DNA from 3 places in the Terribacillus jepli genome. Region 1 is predicted to be linked to each of the others. Evidence: riboswitches for the same ligand, from Rfam matches in the RefSeq annotation. Region 1 holds a riboswitch; each other region holds the start of a gene.
The links. A riboswitch is a leader RNA that binds a small molecule or an ion and turns the genes downstream of it on or off. The one in region 1 is predicted to bind thiamine pyrophosphate.
Positions count from the first base shown of each region.

Region 1 (5,164 bases):
GCCCATGATGAAATATAGCTCCAATTCTTCTTTCATGTTACTGCTCCTTTTCCATTGATACTTTCACATCCCAATCCCCTATCGAATATGTTCTCATTCCTCAGATAGAAAACTCCTTGCTGCTAATTTAGGAAAAAGTGTGGAAGATGGATAGCAATCCCAAAACTGCGTAAAGTAAGCCCAAGCTTTGAACAAGGAGATGGTAAAGTTGAAATGGATAAAAGCCGGGGCTGTCATAATCGCTCTATGTCTCGGATTGGTCGTTACCAATCCCGCTGCTTCTTTCGCTGCTGATGAAGTTGTTGCCGATGTATTGACAGATAAGCAAAAGCAGGAAATAGCAGCACTGCAGAAACAAGCCTTGGAGCAGGAAAAGCAAATCATCGAGAAATATGTTGAATTCGGTGTCTTCTCCGAGGAAAGAGCCGACCAAATCGTGAAGCATTTGGACCAACGATTTGAGCAATTGGAGAAGGATGGCTTCATTCCTAAGCCACATAGGCATGGCCATCCTCCCCGTCCAAACTGACCATTTCAATCAGCAGGATCATTCCTGCTGATTGTTTCATTTCACAACTACTTCTAGTTTATCCACCTGTTCCATATCCCTTGCACTATCCCCCAATAGATAAAGCTGGTCCAGAAAAGCAACCTGAAAACTTCCCGGGGCTTCTGTATGTTCAGCCGCTGCTTCTGCTGCGATACCATAAAAGCAGAGTGCGCCGATGCAAGCTTTCACTATATCATCTGCTGCTCCTGCAAATGCCGCAACAACCGCACCAAGCAAGCAGCCGGACCCTGTTATGTTAGTGAGCATTTCGTGACCATTCGCTATGCTGTACGTATTGTTCCCATCCGAGAGGATATCTATTTTTCCTGTTGCGATCACTATCGTATCCAATTCCCTTGCAATCTGCTGAACGAGACTAGGTGAAATACCTTCACCTGAACCATCCACCCCTTTTATTTTGGCAGATGTACCGCCCAGGACAGCTATTTCACCCGCATTTCCACGGATGACAGTGACATCCACCTCTGCCAGAATACGACGGGCCGTTTCTGACCGGTATGTTGTCGCACCCACACCTACAGGATCGAAAATCACCGGTATATCGAGTCTGTTCGCTTCTTTCCCGGCTAGGATCATCGCTTCCACATCCGCTGCAGACAGTGTACCGATATTGATCAGCAACGCCTGTGCATGCTGCACCATTTGCGCCGCTTCTTCCTTGGCAGACGCCATCACGGGAGAAGCACCGAGTGCAATCAATCCATTCGCTGTGAAATTGATGACAACATTGTTTGTAATACAGTGAATCAGCGGGTTCTTTGCGCGGACTTCCTTTATCGCATCAGTATACTTCATTATGCTGTTCCTCCTGTACAGGTACACTTTTCAGACGGTAGCCCCAATGGTTTGTCGGTCCATTTCCTTTGCCTAGCTGCAGCGAATATCGAATGGCATCTGTCACAAAGTCCTTGCCGATCTTGACCGCTTCTTGCAAGGTTCTCCCCTTTGCCAATTCCGCTGTGATTGCTGCTGAATATGTGCATCCTGTACCGTGTGTATGCTTTGTCTGCATTCGCTCGGCTGTGAAGGAGGTGAAGTTTTCTCCATCATAAAGCCAATCTGCTGCATAAGCCCCCTCCATATGCCCGCCTTTCATCAGGACAGCTTTTGCTCCATATTCCCGGACGATCCTTTTTGCCGCTGTTTTGATGCTAGCTTCATCATCTATCCGGATACCAGTCAGTTCTTCTGCTTCGGGTACGTTCGGCGTAACCAGTGTTGCCAGCGGAACAAGATGCGACTTAAGCGCATCCCTCGTTTCTTCTCCCATTAGTGCATGGCCGCTTTTGGCGTACATGACTGGATCCATGATATAAGCTGCCTTCGTTTTATTCAACGTAAAAGCGATACACTGCATCATTTCTTCTGTTGCAATCATTCCGGTTTTTACAGCAGCCGGTCCGATGTCTGTAAAAATGGATTTCAGCTGCTGTTCAAGAAATGCAACTGGAACATGATGAATGGCCTGCACTCCTGTCGTGTTCTGTGCGACGAGAGATGTGATCACACTCATGCCATATACTTCACGCTCTTGGAATGTCTTCAGGTCCGCCTGGATTCCAGCACCGCCCGAAGGGTCCGTACCGGCAATCGTCAATGCACTTCTAACATCAGGCATGAAGGGATTCCCCTTTCAACGGCACCATCCAGTCTTGCTCGGTGGTCGCCATCTCCCAGAAGGCATGCTCCAGCATACAGCTTTTCAGGAAAGCTTTCCGTGCCCGTTCCTTGGCAGCAGATCCTGCCGTTTCGGCCCATTTGTCCAGCCGCTTGCAAAGTTCGGATGTCACATCCGGCATACCGTCTTCCCTGCCGGCATAAAAGAGGATCCACTCCAAGAACGGATTGGATGCATCCGGAGCCTTCGTCTCGATAATATGAGCAGCCAGTGCTTGATACGTCCATGGGCAAGGCAGAAGCGCTGCCATCAGTTCCCCGATATCACCATGCAGAGCACTATTCATCATGTGGGATATATAGTGGTCCGCTGCTGGCGGCGGTGTCATACGCTGCAAATCTTCATATTTCACACCGGCCACCTTACAAAAAACATTATGCGGATGAATTTCACTATGCAGGACGAAGTTGATCTGAGACTGATAGAAATCCATCTCTTCCCGTGTCTCACATTTGCTGACTGCCAAGCCGTAAATACGGGCGAATGCAGTCAGGTACTCATAATCTGCCTTCACGTAATGGATCAATGCTTCTTTCGGCACATGGCCATTTGCTACTCCCGTAACAAAAGGATGCTTATAGATCGCTTCGAAAACCGGGTTTGCTTCTTCTCTCAATTGTGCAGAAAACATGTATTTTCCTCCCCTTATTGGAGAAAGCCCTGATGAAGAGTGATTGGCGCCGGCTATATAAAAAAGCCGCTCCAAAAGTATGGAGCGACTCGTATACATAGTGATAGTGTCAAAGCTTACACGAATCCGGCTCCACTTCCCTACGCTGGTGTTAACCAGATCAGGTTCAAAGGGACAAAGATTTCTCTTATCTCAGCCAAACGGCACCCCTAGTGGACTTCCTCAAAATTCAATTGTCCCTTTAACTATCACATGCATGGATAAGATTGTCAACCGATGCATTAGGTGAAATATTCAATCCGTGATTGCGGGAACATCTTATAAATCGTGCTCCCCAGAACATCTTTGATTTCTTCTTGTTCTTCATTCTGATAAACATATTTTCCGATACCGTAGCGACCCCACTTGTATTTCCGCTTATTTTCATCGAGTTCCAGCTTCGTCATCGGGTAGTTTTTCTGGATGACACGCTTTGCCGGCTTCGTGAATCGATGCTGAATCAATTCAAAAGTGAGATTCTTTTTGGCATGGGCAGGCAATGCCGCTTCCAGCTGCTCAAGCATTTCCGGGTAGCCCTTCTGCCAGCCTTCATGCAGATAGATAGGAGCGACGATGAAACCGAGCGGATACCCAGCTTCTGCTACTTTCACAGCAGCTTCGATCCGATCTTTCAATCGGGAGGTACCAGGTTCGAAATATTTGATCACATAATCATCGTTGATGCTGAAGCGAAATCGTGTCCGCCCCTGATGATCTGCATCCAATAGATGATCCACATGGGCAAATTTTGTGACGAAGCGCAGCTGACCATGCTTGGAACGCCCGAAATATTCTATTGCATGCTTCAACGTATGCGTCAGATGATCGATCCCGACAATATCCGAAGTACAGGAAGCCTCGAATCTTGTTTCCTCAGGAGCCCTCTCTTGCATGTACTGCTCTGCTGCTTCGAATATCTCATCTGTATTCACATACGTACGGATATAAGGTTTGGAACCCATCGTTGTTTGCAGGTAGCAATAATGACAATGCCCCATACAGCCTGTCGCAAAGGGAATTGCGTATTCAGCAGATGGTTTCGACGTATCGAATTTCAATGTTTTCCGCACTCCGACGACCAAAGTCGATTTAGCGGTACGATACTTCTGGAAATCATTGTCCCCTGGCAGATTACGAACCTGATTATGGGAAGTGGTCTCACGGATTTCCACTCCCATTTCCTTGAATTTATTTTGCAGTTTCACTCCAAGCGGGTACTCCAATGCCCTAGGTTCGATATAGACTAGCTGCGGTACGAATGGTTTAACCATAATAACCGCCCTCGGTGAGACCGAAAGCAGACACATACGCCTCTTCTGCCTCTCCAAGATCCTGATAGACGGCTACTTCATCTGTCAACGGATAATATGTTTCATAAACAAATAAAGCCAGTTCCCCAGGCTTTTCGGGATTATGGACGACTGCTGCTTCCTGTATATTTGCCACTCCCTGCGCATGGGGGTTGCGAATGATTACGTAGACGATATCTCCTGCTTGAAATGCATCCATACCAATTTGCCTCCTTTTTTTATACATACTGGGGCTAGTATGCACAGTTTGCAGACAAAGCATGTAAAAAAATGAACCCTTTTCCAAGATGTATTCGTCTACTTCTTAGGGAGGGTTCAAGAGTGAAAATCTTTATATATATTTTTCTGTTGATCATTTTATCTTTTATCGCCTACTATCTGCTGGCCAATTAAATCATACACGGAAACGAGCTACAGAGGTTTGCAGCTCTTCTGCTAGATATGCAAGCGAACTGGATGAAGCAGCGATTTCCTGCATAGCTGCCAGCTGCTGCTCCGTTGCAGCTGACACATTTTCCGTTGAAGCTGCTCCTTCTTCAGCTACCTCATTCACATCACCAAGTGACCGATTGACAGAATCCGTTCCTGCAAGCATACCTTCCAGGGCGACTTGCACTTCTTTGAATTCCTCCACCAATCCTGCTACGGCAGTTTCAATTTGATGGAAGGATCCGCCTGCTTGACCTGCAACTTGTGTACCTGTCTGCACTTCATTCGCCGCATACTGCATCAGGTCGATCGTTGCTGTTGTGTCTTTTTGGATGAAGTCGATCAAAGAAGCGATTTGCGCTGCTGCTCCCTTCGTTTCCTCGGCCAGTTTCCGCACCTCATCCGCAACGACTGCAAATCCTTTACCATGTTCTCCAGCTTGAGCTGCCTCGATGGTGGCGTTTAGGGCAAGAAGATTCGTCTGTGCCGAGATATCCGTAATGACA
Region 1 covers NZ_JBFEGH010000009.1:126,306-131,469, reverse strand. Annotated here, with positions in the region: gene thiE (thiamine phosphate synthase) at 1-36, opposite strand, end outside; gene AB1K91_RS11780 (YckD family protein) at 209-529, shown strand; gene thiM (hydroxyethylthiazole kinase) at 566-1,366, opposite strand; gene thiD (bifunctional hydroxymethylpyrimidine kinase/phosphomethylpyrimidine kinase) at 1,353-2,189, opposite strand; gene tenA (thiaminase II) at 2,182-2,880, opposite strand; TPP riboswitch at 3,001-3,101, opposite strand; gene splB (spore photoproduct lyase) at 3,162-4,190, opposite strand; gene AB1K91_RS11755 (transcriptional regulator SplA domain-containing protein) at 4,183-4,428, opposite strand; gene AB1K91_RS11750 (methyl-accepting chemotaxis protein) at 4,624-5,164, opposite strand, start outside.

Region 2 (5,164 bases), on a different contig from region 1:
GATCAGCTTAAACAAAATTTGCATAAGGAGACAGTACAGCTCGAAAAGATGGTTTCGAAATAGAGAGCCAAATTGCCGGCCGGATTCGCTATCCTGACCCACTCGCACATTACCCCAACTTGATTCAGCGCATACAATTGATAGGCATTCATGAAAAACATCACTTTCGTCTCTGTGAAAAATACTACCACTTGAGTTAATGAACACATTGATTGTATCTGTTCAAGAATAATTTCCGGGCAGTTGCAAATTGCTTGACCGTTTTTTCATAAAAGGTGTAAGCTCTTACATATAGAGTAGGTAAATTAACCTATTTTTTTATAAAGGTAGGAGGCTATGCTTATGGATAGGCAGAAAGTAGCGGTCATTACGGGAGGCGGAAGCGGTCTTGGGCAAGCTGTCGCCTTACGATTGGCAGAAGAAGGTATCGCAATCAGCGTCGTTGACGTATCTGAAGCAGCTGGTCGGGAAACGGTCCGCTTGGTGGAAGAAAAAGGATCAAAAGCAATTTTCATAAAAGCTGATGTCAGCAAAGCAGAAGAAGTAAAACAATATGTAGTTAAAACAGTCGAGGCATTTGGTACTATCGATATGTTCTATAATAATGCAGGAATCTCGGGACCTGGAGTCAAATTTGTAGATAATACCATTGAACAGATTGATATGGTTTTAGGTATCAATCTGAATGGAGCTCTTTATGGTTTGAAATATGTTTTGGAAGTGATGCTTGCCAATGGCGGCGGGCGCATCGTGAACACGTCGTCCACAGCGGGCGTTGTCGGGCAGGCTACAGTCGGTACATATTCTGCGACGAAACACGCGATGGTCGGCATCACGAAAACATTGGCTGCTGAGTATGCGGCGCAAGGGATTGTAGTGAATGCAATAGCACCAGGTACGACAGAAACACCAATGGTACGAGAGTACAAGGAGAAAAATCCGGAAGCATTCGTAAATGCAACAGAACCAATCCCGCAGAAGCGTCTTGGCCAGCCGGAAGAAGTAGCGGAGCTTGTCACCTTCTTGCTGACTGGCAAAGCACCTTATATCAACGGTGTAGTTGTGCCGATTGATGGCGGATTCACTGCAATCTAAAAAACTAAAGGAGAGATTCTCATGAAACGTTTTGAAGATAAAGTAGTTTTGATCACAGGCGGCGGTTCAGGTCTGGGTCGTGCAGCAGCACTTCAAGTAGCAAAAGAGGGTGCAAAGCTTTCACTGGTCGATTTGAGCGAAATAGGATTGGAAGAGACAAAGCAGGAAGTTCTTGCAGCATGAAGTCCTCACAATTGTTGCAAACTGCGCGAATGAGCCTGAAGTAGAAGCTTATGTGAAGCAAACAGTAGACAAGTTCGGCAAAATCGACAGTTTCTTCAACAATGCAGGCGTGGAAGGAAAACAGAATCTCACAGAAGATTACGGCGTGGAAGAATTTGACCGTGTTGTAAACATCAATTTGAATGGTGTCTTCTATGGCATGCGGCATGTGTTGAAAGTCATGAAAGAGCAGGGCTTCGGTTCTGTTGTCAACACAGCCTCAGTCGGAGGGATCCGCGGTGTAGGCAACCAGTCCGGCTATGCAGCGAGCAAGCATGGCGTGGTCGGATTGACACGCAACTCTGGTATTGAATACGGTCAATACGGTGTCAGTATCAAGGCAATTGCACCTGGCGCAATCATGACGCCAATGGTTGAGGGATCGCTCCGTCAGCTGGGCGGAGATAATTGGGAAGAGGCAGGTAAGGAATTCGTCAGCGTCAACCCGATGAAGCGATTCGGCAAGCCGGAAGAAGTAGGATTTTTGGTTGCATTCCTGCTTTCTGATCAAGCGAATTTCATCAATGCAGCGGTTGTGCCGATTGACGGCGGACAATCTTATAAATACTGATCTATGTTTTCTCGGGAGACCATCTGGCTGATTCAGATGGTCTTTTTATTGCTGAAAAATTCTTGCATATTATGTTATTTATGCTACGATATGGATAAGTTCATAGTTAGTTTTTCACACTAGGGGATCCCTTCATAAGGGCTGAGATTAAGAGTGGCGACTCTTTAAACCCTCATAACCTGAACAGGTTCGGACCTGCGTAGGAAAGTGTAGACACTCGAGTTTACATGCTCTTTTGTATGTATTTTTCGCAGATCACACACCACTTTCCTCCGGGGGAGTGGTTTTTTGTGCTTCCGGGCTTGTTCACATGAAGAAGGTGATAGTGATCAAATTGATGGCAGTGACAGATGACAGGCATGATACTTCTGACTTGCTCCGTATATTGCTGGAGATTCATCCTTATGTCGATCATGTACAGATTCGGGAGAAGAAAAAGCCGGCTGGCGTGGTGTATGAGCTATGCCGGGAGTTGGTGAAGCGAGGGCTGCCAGAGGCAAAGCTATGGATCAATGACCGGGTTGATACAGCCATGCTGCTTGGTTTCAAGCAAGTGCATATTCCAGGGCATGGGCTGCCGTTGAAAGAGTTGAAAAGACATTATCCTGAGATGCGGTTCGGGGCTCCTATCCATTCACTTGAGGAAGCTGCGCAGGCAGAAGCAGCTGGTGCAGCATACGTGCTGTATGGTCATTGTTTTCCGACAGCAAGCAAGCAAGGGAAAATTCCTCAACCGCTATCCCATCTAGGAGGAATCCGCCAGAACGTTGGAGTGCCGTTGTATGGGATAGGAGGAATCACCGCAGAGAGATTAGCTGTATTGAAAGCGCTTGAATTGGATGGTGCTGCTGTGATGAGCGGCATTTTTTCAGCAAGACAACCGCTGGAAGCTGTGAAGAAATTAAGGGAGGAGTGTTCGCGTCTTGAAGCGATCCACTGAGGTAGCTGTCGTTGGAGGAGGTATCATCGGCAGTTCAATTGCTTATTATTTGGCGAAGGCAGGCCACCAGGTCGATTTATTTGAAGCAGGCCAAGTCGGTTCAGGCTCGACACAAGCAGCAGCGGGCATGCTGGGTGCGCATTCGGAATACAAAGAGTTCGGAGCGTCGCTGTATTCTTTTGCCCGCACTAGTCAAAAGCTGTACGAAGAAGCGGAAACGGATATTCGTGCGCTTGCGGGAATAGATATCGAGCGGCGCACTGGCGGATTATTGCAGCTTGTGTTTACGGCGGAAGAAAAAGCTAGGCTGTCCGAGATTCGTTCTTTGGCAGGTGTGACATGGCTTGATCAAACTGGTGCGGAAAAAGAAGTGCCCGGGCTGACAAAGTCTGTACTAGGGGCTGTTCATATAGCTTACGATGTGCATGTCACCCCTGCCAATGCCTGCAGAGGATTCTATTCTGCTGCCCAAACATTTGGAGCGCGTATACATGAATTCACTCGAGTTGATGATGTCGTGAACGAAGCTGGGCAATATCGGATACAGACTTCCAAGGGAGAATGGCAGGCTGCATATACAGTCATTGCCGGCGGTGTATGGAGTAATGCCCTTTTGCAGCGTTTGGGCTTGGGAACACCGCTTTATCCGGTAAAAGGGGAATGCATCGCTGTCACAAATACGCAGATGCCACTCACTTGCAGCTTATTCCATGATCAGCATTACATTGTTCCGCGAAACAATAACGAGCTGATCATCGGTGCGACGAAGGTCAGGGGTGATTGGAGTACAGAGCCGACTTTTGGAGGCATACAGACCGTCATGGAGAAAGCGAGGCAGATGCTGCCGGAGATAGATAAGATGCCGTTTCTCAGAAGCTGGGCTGGTCTCCGGCCTCAGACGATCGATGGCAAGCCGCTGATCGGGGAGCATCCGGAGATGAAGGGGTTGTTCATTGCCGCTGGCCACCAGCGCAATGGGATCCTGCTTGCTCCTGTTACAGGTAAGATGATCAGTGATTTGATTGACGGCAATACTGTCCCTGAAGAATGGACGAAAGCTTTTCGAGTCAACCGACTGCATACTGGTGAGGAGGTACGGATGTGAGCATTCAACTGAATGGCAGGCAGCATGAATTATCCGCGGATATCCAGAATGTCGCGCAGCTGTTAGGATCACTTTCATTGGAAAACAGGATTGTGATAGTCGAACTGAACAAGGAAATCATCAGCAAATCTGCATATGCAGATCAGCCAATCAGAGATGGCGATAAAGTCGAACTGATCCATTTTGTAGGAGGAGGATGAACGAGATGTTACAAATTGCAGATAAGACATTTGCTTCCCGTTTGTTGTTGGGAACAGGCAAATACCCGTCCTTTGAGGTGCAAAAAGAGGCCGTGGCTATATCAGAAGCAGAGATACTGACATTTGCAGTGCGTCGGATGGATATTTTCGAGGCATCCCAGCCGAATTTCCTCGAACAGCTTGATTTAGAACGGTATACCTTGCTGCCGAATACGGCGGGGGCTAAAACGGCCGAGGAGGCTGTCCGTATCGCCAAGCTGGCAAAAGCCTCTGGTTTATGCGATATGGTAAAGGTGGAGGTGATCGGCTGTGATAGGACATTGCTTCCCGATCCAGTCGAAACACTGCGTGCATCCGAAATGTTATTGGCGGAGGGTTTCATCGTCCTGCCATACACATCCGATGACGTTGTATTGGCCAAGCGGCTTGAAGGTTTGGGAGTCCACGCTATTATGCCAGGTGCATCGCCGATTGGTTCAGGAAACGGAATCATCAATCCTTTCAATCTTCGTATGATCGTGGAACAGTGCAGTGTACCAGTGATTGTCGATGCGGGCATTGGCTCTCCAAAGGATGCCGCTTACGCAATGGAGCTCGGAGCGGATGGAGTCCTGCTGAATACGGCAGTTTCCGGAGCTCAAGACCCTGTTAAAATGGCGCATGCAATGAAGCTGGCAATCGATGCGGGCAGAATGGGGTTTGAAGCAGGCAGGATTCCTGAGAAGAACTATGCTGTAGCAAGCAGTCCGACGGAAGGGTTGTTTACTTGATGCGGGATCGTTATCGGAAGCAGGAATTGTTTATCGGCAAGGAAGGGCAGACGCAGGTGGGGAAAAGTAAAATTGTCTTGATCGGTATGGGGGCATTGGGCTCTGCTTCTGCAGAGATGCTTGTCCGTGCGGGCATCGGGGAGCTGGTACTCATCGATCGCGATTATGTCGAACTTCATAACCTCCAGCGCCAGCAGCTGTATACGGAAGAAGACGCTGCTGCCTATTTGCCGAAAGCATCTGCTGCGGCAAAGCGGCTAA
Region 2 covers NZ_JBFEGH010000016.1:5,989-11,152, forward strand. Annotated here, with positions in the region: gene AB1K91_RS15920 (DinB family protein) at 1-63, shown strand, start outside; gene AB1K91_RS15925 (SDR family NAD(P)-dependent oxidoreductase) at 343-1,095, shown strand; partial or broken gene AB1K91_RS15930 (SDR family oxidoreductase) at 1,117-1,888, shown strand; TPP riboswitch at 2,000-2,111, shown strand; gene AB1K91_RS15935 (thiamine phosphate synthase) at 2,199-2,828, shown strand; gene thiO (glycine oxidase ThiO) at 2,812-3,933, shown strand; gene thiS (sulfur carrier protein ThiS) at 3,930-4,133, shown strand; gene AB1K91_RS15950 (thiazole synthase) at 4,139-4,903, shown strand; gene AB1K91_RS15955 (ThiF family adenylyltransferase) at 4,903-5,164, shown strand, end outside.
Region 2: it holds a riboswitch for thiamine pyrophosphate, as region 1 does, so the genes downstream of both, AB1K91_RS15935 (thiamine phosphate synthase) here and tenA (thiaminase II) in region 1, are expected to answer to the same signal.

Region 3 (5,164 bases), on a different contig from region 1:
GCAAATGATCGGGGAGTGGCTGCCATCTCATCTGTACGCAAGAGGCGCGTGGAACATCGCTGCGGGTGAGGGTATTGAAATTACTAATATAATAATCCTTGTCTGTTATTTTTTGTTATGCTTTATAGGAGCAATGATGTTGCAGTACAGACAAAGGAGTTGAGTATATAGATGAAGAAATTTCGCTTATTTCCGAAAGAGGATGGCTATATACCGCATCTTTGGCTGCTGTATTTTTATTATTCATGCTTGGGTTTACTTAATATTGAAGGTTTTTGTTTTTGGCTCACTTTGCTGACCTTGGTTGCTGTTTTTATCTGCTATCGAGAAATATATTGGCGGCCTGAACATACGTTTGCTGCTTCCATGATCATGACACCGCTTATTGCTTTTCTCGTTTTCTTCGTATCAGCATCTTATTTTTATTTACTTTTATACGCAATGAGCATGCTGTATGGTTTGAAGAAGCCGTGGAAATTCTGGGTGGGGTATGCTGCTATCAATAGTGTGACAGTATGCTTGCTGCTTGTAGATATACTTGGTTTAACGAATATAATTTGGGGTTATCTTTTGCCGGGTATTTTAATCGGCTTGATTACACCTGCAGCCTGGAAAGCTCAAGAGACATGGTATCGAAAGTGGGAAGCAGTCAACCAAGAATTATCCGAAGCGAACAACCGAGTCGAAGAATTGATCAAAGAGAGGGAACGAGATAGAATTGCCCGTGATTTACATGATACAGTCGGGCAGACATTATCGACTATTTCGGTGAAAAGTGATATATCGAAAAAGCTTTTACATCACAATCGGGATCGGGCAGAACAGGAATTGCACGATATCCAGCTGCTAGCTAGATCATTGCTTCAGGACATGCGTGAAATAGTCAGTGATTTGCGTCATGTTTCGTTGCAAGAGGAAATGGAATCTGCTCGTTATCGATTACAGGAAGCTGGTATTGATGTTGAATTGGAACGGCAAATGCCGCTGATGAAGGATAGTTCTAAGGAAACGCTGCTTGCTTATATTGTGAAAGAAGCTGTCACGAATGTCATCCGTCATAGCAATGCTACATTATGTAAGATTCGAGTCAGTCAATCTGGCAGCGAGCTACTTTTGGAAGTAGTGGACAATGGCAGCTTCGATGGCAGGGAGTGGCAAGAAGGAAATGGCATGGATGGAATCAGGAAAAGAGTGAGGCTGATGAAGGGGAGAGTCCATTTCGAAAAACGGCAAAATAGCGGATTACATCTGGCAATACATGTTCCGATGCAAACCGAAGGAGGTACTTCGCATGATTCGTATGCTGTTGGCGGATGATCAAAACATGCTTCGAGGCGCAATGGCAACGATGCTTGATTTAGAGGAAGATTTCTATGTTGACTGTCAGGCTGCCACTGGTGAGGAAGTTCTGCAAGCACTGCAAACAAAAACATATGATCTGCTGATTCTGGACATCGAGATGCCGAAATATAGCGGCTTGGAAGTTGTGGATTGGATGCGGCAAAACAACCGCTCCGAAAAGGTGCTGATGCTGACGACCTTTTCCACTGCTGCCTATGTAAAAGAAGCGATGAAGATGAAAGTGGAAGGATATCTATTGAAAGATACACCGAGTGAACAGCTGGCACATGCTGTAAGAGATATCGTGAATCATGGACGCACGGTGATAAGCCCTGAAATAACGTATCAATTCGTACAGGGAATCGATAATCCGCTAAGTGAACGTGAAAAGCAAATTCTCCAGCTGGCTGAACGAGGATACTCTACCAAACAAATAGCTGCAGAACTATTTTTATCTCCAGGGACTGTCCGGAACTACTTCTCCGAACTTCTGGATAAGCTCGGAGCTCAGAATCGTTCGCAAGCAGTTTACATAGCGAAGGAGAAGGAATACATATAAAAAACACAGCTCCGAAAAGGAACTGTGTTTCTGAAATTTAATCTCTTGCATCCAGCATGGCTTGTAGTTTTTTGGAAACTGTAAGCAGGATCAGACCTACTATGATAGCAGCTGCACCGATTATGCTGAATATCTCCACATAACCGAGGGTAGCTGTCAATCCGGCAAGCCATCCGGAGATAATGGCAGCAATACCGTTAGCTGCCATCCATACACCCATCAAAAGTGAAGCAATTTTTACAGGTGCTACTTTACTTACCATCGATAGACCTACAGGTGACAAGCAAAGCTCACCTATGGTATGGAATAGATAGGTAAAGACGATGAATAAGATATTTGCTTTGTGAACAATATCCGTTTCATCACTGCCTGTATAAAGTACGGCTGGAACTAAAACCATAAAACCTAGCCCTAATAGAACCATACCCATAGACATCTTTGTCGTTGTACGTAAATCACCGCGTTTTGATTTACTTAGTTTCAACCAGATACCAGATATTATTGGTGCAAGGATGACAATGAATAGCGGATTGACAGATTGGAACCAGGAAACAGGTATTGTATAACCGCCCACACTTCTATCAATGAAATCCCTTGTATAAAGTGTCAGGGAAGTACCTGCTTGTTCAAAGCCAGCCCAGAAGAAGATAACAAATACTAACAGTATTAGTACTGCACCTGTCCGTTTCTTTTCAGCTTTTGTCATTTTTGCTGCAGGAGCACTTTTTGCAGTAACTTCAGTTCGAGCAGGTTTTGTTCCGATATTCCCCAAATACTTTTTACCTAACATGCTGAAAATCAATTGACCGATAATCATACCGATGGAAGAGGCCAAGAATGCCCATTTGAATCCAAAGTGCTCAATACCGTCAGCATCCACGGAGTGGAATAAATCTTCTGCAAGGAAACCAGCGATCAATGGGGAGAAGAATGCTCCCAAGTTGATTCCCATGTAGAAGATTGTGAAGGCAGCATCTTTCCGTTTATCCCTGGGGTCATACAGTTCACCAACATAAGTTGAGATATTCGGTTTAAAGAATCCATTACCTATGATCAAGCAAAGAATCCCTAAATAAAGACCTAATTGGCTATTGAATAGAAATATTGTGAAATCTCCGATCGCCATGATGATACCACCGATCGTGATTGCTTTACGCAGTCCAATATATCTGTCTGTTAAATAACCGCCGATGATAGGCGTGAAGTAAATGACTCCTCCGTATAAACTGTAAATGAAAGCAGCGTGTTGTGTGCTCATTCCCAGGCCACCACTTATTACTGCAGCAGTCAAGTAAAGCATTAACACAGAGCGCATTCCATAATAGCTATATCTTTCCCACAATTCGGTGAAGAAGAGAAGATACAATCCCTTTGGATGCTTCTTCCCTTGTGGGATTGTAGCCGGTGTATCCATTTTTAATCCTCCCTTTTTAAAGAACAGTGTCCATTATACGTCATAGTTTTTCTCGAATTCAAACAATTTCGTTAGATGAAGTAAAAGTAATAAAATTGCTAAAATTAACACTTGGATTATATTTCATCTATAGGAAATATCAATAATTGTTGCTAGCGCTGTCATTCTTCTATATAATGGATGGACAACAGAAAACAAATCGGTACAAAAAAGCCTGCAGGGGGAGCCATTCCGGCTGAGATGGACATTCGTCCAGACCCTTCGAACCTGTGAGTTAGCACTCGCGTAGGGATGTAGCTTCTTTGATGGGGAAACAATGCGCATTGGGGCCATCGGAAGGATTCTCTGCGGCATTGTTTTTTGTTGCATTCTTTTATTAGGGGAGAAGCAATATGCAATCAAGAAGCAAGGTTTTATTTTTAGTGGAGGTGGCAATATTCGCCGCACTCGCATTCGTATTGGATTTATTTTCATTCAAAGCATGGGCGCAAGGAGGCAGTATCTCCTTACAGATGGTCCCGATATTTTTGATGGCGTTTCGCTGGGGATGGAAAGGTGGACTTGCAACTGGGTTAGTTGTAGGATTGCTGCAATTAGTCACCAACCCTTATATAATACATGTTGTCCAAGGGTTCCTGGATTACCCTTTAGCTTTCACTTTGGTTGGACTGGCAGCTGTAACGGCAGGATCTGCACGTAAAGCTGCAAAAGAGAACAATCGGACGAAACTTGTTGGATACTTGGTTATTGGCACGTTGATTGGCAGTCTCGGGCGGTTCGCAGCTCATTTTGTAGGAGGAATGGTCTTTTTCGGATCAGCAGCTGCTCCAGGGCAAACTGTTTGGGCCTACTCTCTTTTCTATAATGGATCTTATTTACTTCCGAGTTTCATAGCCAGCATAGTGGTCATTCTCATTCTGATTCTTGCTCAGCCAAAGCTCATCTTACCGAAGTAATAATAAAGGCACTGCTTATCAGACTGAAAAGCTAAATGATTCTTTTGCAGAGATTGTAAAATATCTATCTAAGAGCAAATAAAAAAGTAGAAGGCACCTATATGTAGTAGGCTCCTTCTACTTTTTTTGATTTTTAACCACTTATTCTGTGGCCACCTCATCAGAATAGTGCTTTCATTTAAATAAGCAAGCCTTCGACATTTTCTGTTTCGGTTACAATCAAGAAGATTTTCCCTTCATCCAAATCCTCTTCGAAATCCTCCGATTCTTCTTGAGAGAAGCCGATTTCCTGCAATTTCGTGCGAAGCTCATCACCAGGTTTGCTGAACATGCTTCCTACCGCACTTTTGGCTCCCATCTCGGATAGCCCGATCGTATTGGCATCCACTTTGCTGGAGACGCGCTTTGTTCTGTCATCATCATGTGATAAGACATAGATATTGTCTTTATTTACCCCTTTGGTACTCAGCTGCTGAATGTCTTCCTGAAGCTTTTCATCGTTTGTGTACTCTTTTAGATATGGTTTCATTTTTATCTCTCCTTTAATTACTGGCGTGTATTAATTATCTACCCGCTCGGCAAAAAACGAAACAATCCCCCTATATAGATGAAAATATTCAACTTCGTCTGCTGTTTAGACGAAATTAGACATACAGAAGAATTAGGTTATGTTAAACAGTATGAAAATCGAAGTTTCCAAATCTGCCGAGGAGGAAACGATATGGCTGATATCATAGATCTTGATCAAGTACAGACAAAAAAATGCTTATGTCAGGTCGCCAGGCGAATATGAGATTTATTTGACTGTCGTTAAATATGTAAATAAATATTCGAAGAATATGCTGCCAAGGTTTTCGTTCAAAACGACTGATTCTGATTTGGCTGAAATATACA
Region 3 covers NZ_JBFEGH010000006.1:143,862-149,025, forward strand. Annotated here, with positions in the region: gene AB1K91_RS08955 (ABC transporter permease) at 1-163, shown strand, start outside; gene AB1K91_RS08960 (histidine kinase) at 172-1,317, shown strand; gene AB1K91_RS08965 (response regulator transcription factor) at 1,292-1,900, shown strand; gene AB1K91_RS08970 (peptide MFS transporter) at 1,938-3,314, opposite strand; TPP riboswitch at 3,524-3,623, shown strand; gene thiT (energy-coupled thiamine transporter ThiT) at 3,707-4,270, shown strand; gene AB1K91_RS08980 (YflT domain-containing protein) at 4,449-4,799, opposite strand; gene AB1K91_RS08985 (hypothetical protein) at 5,071-5,164, shown strand, end outside.
Region 3: it holds a riboswitch for thiamine pyrophosphate, as region 1 does, so the genes downstream of both, thiT (energy-coupled thiamine transporter ThiT) here and tenA (thiaminase II) in region 1, are expected to answer to the same signal.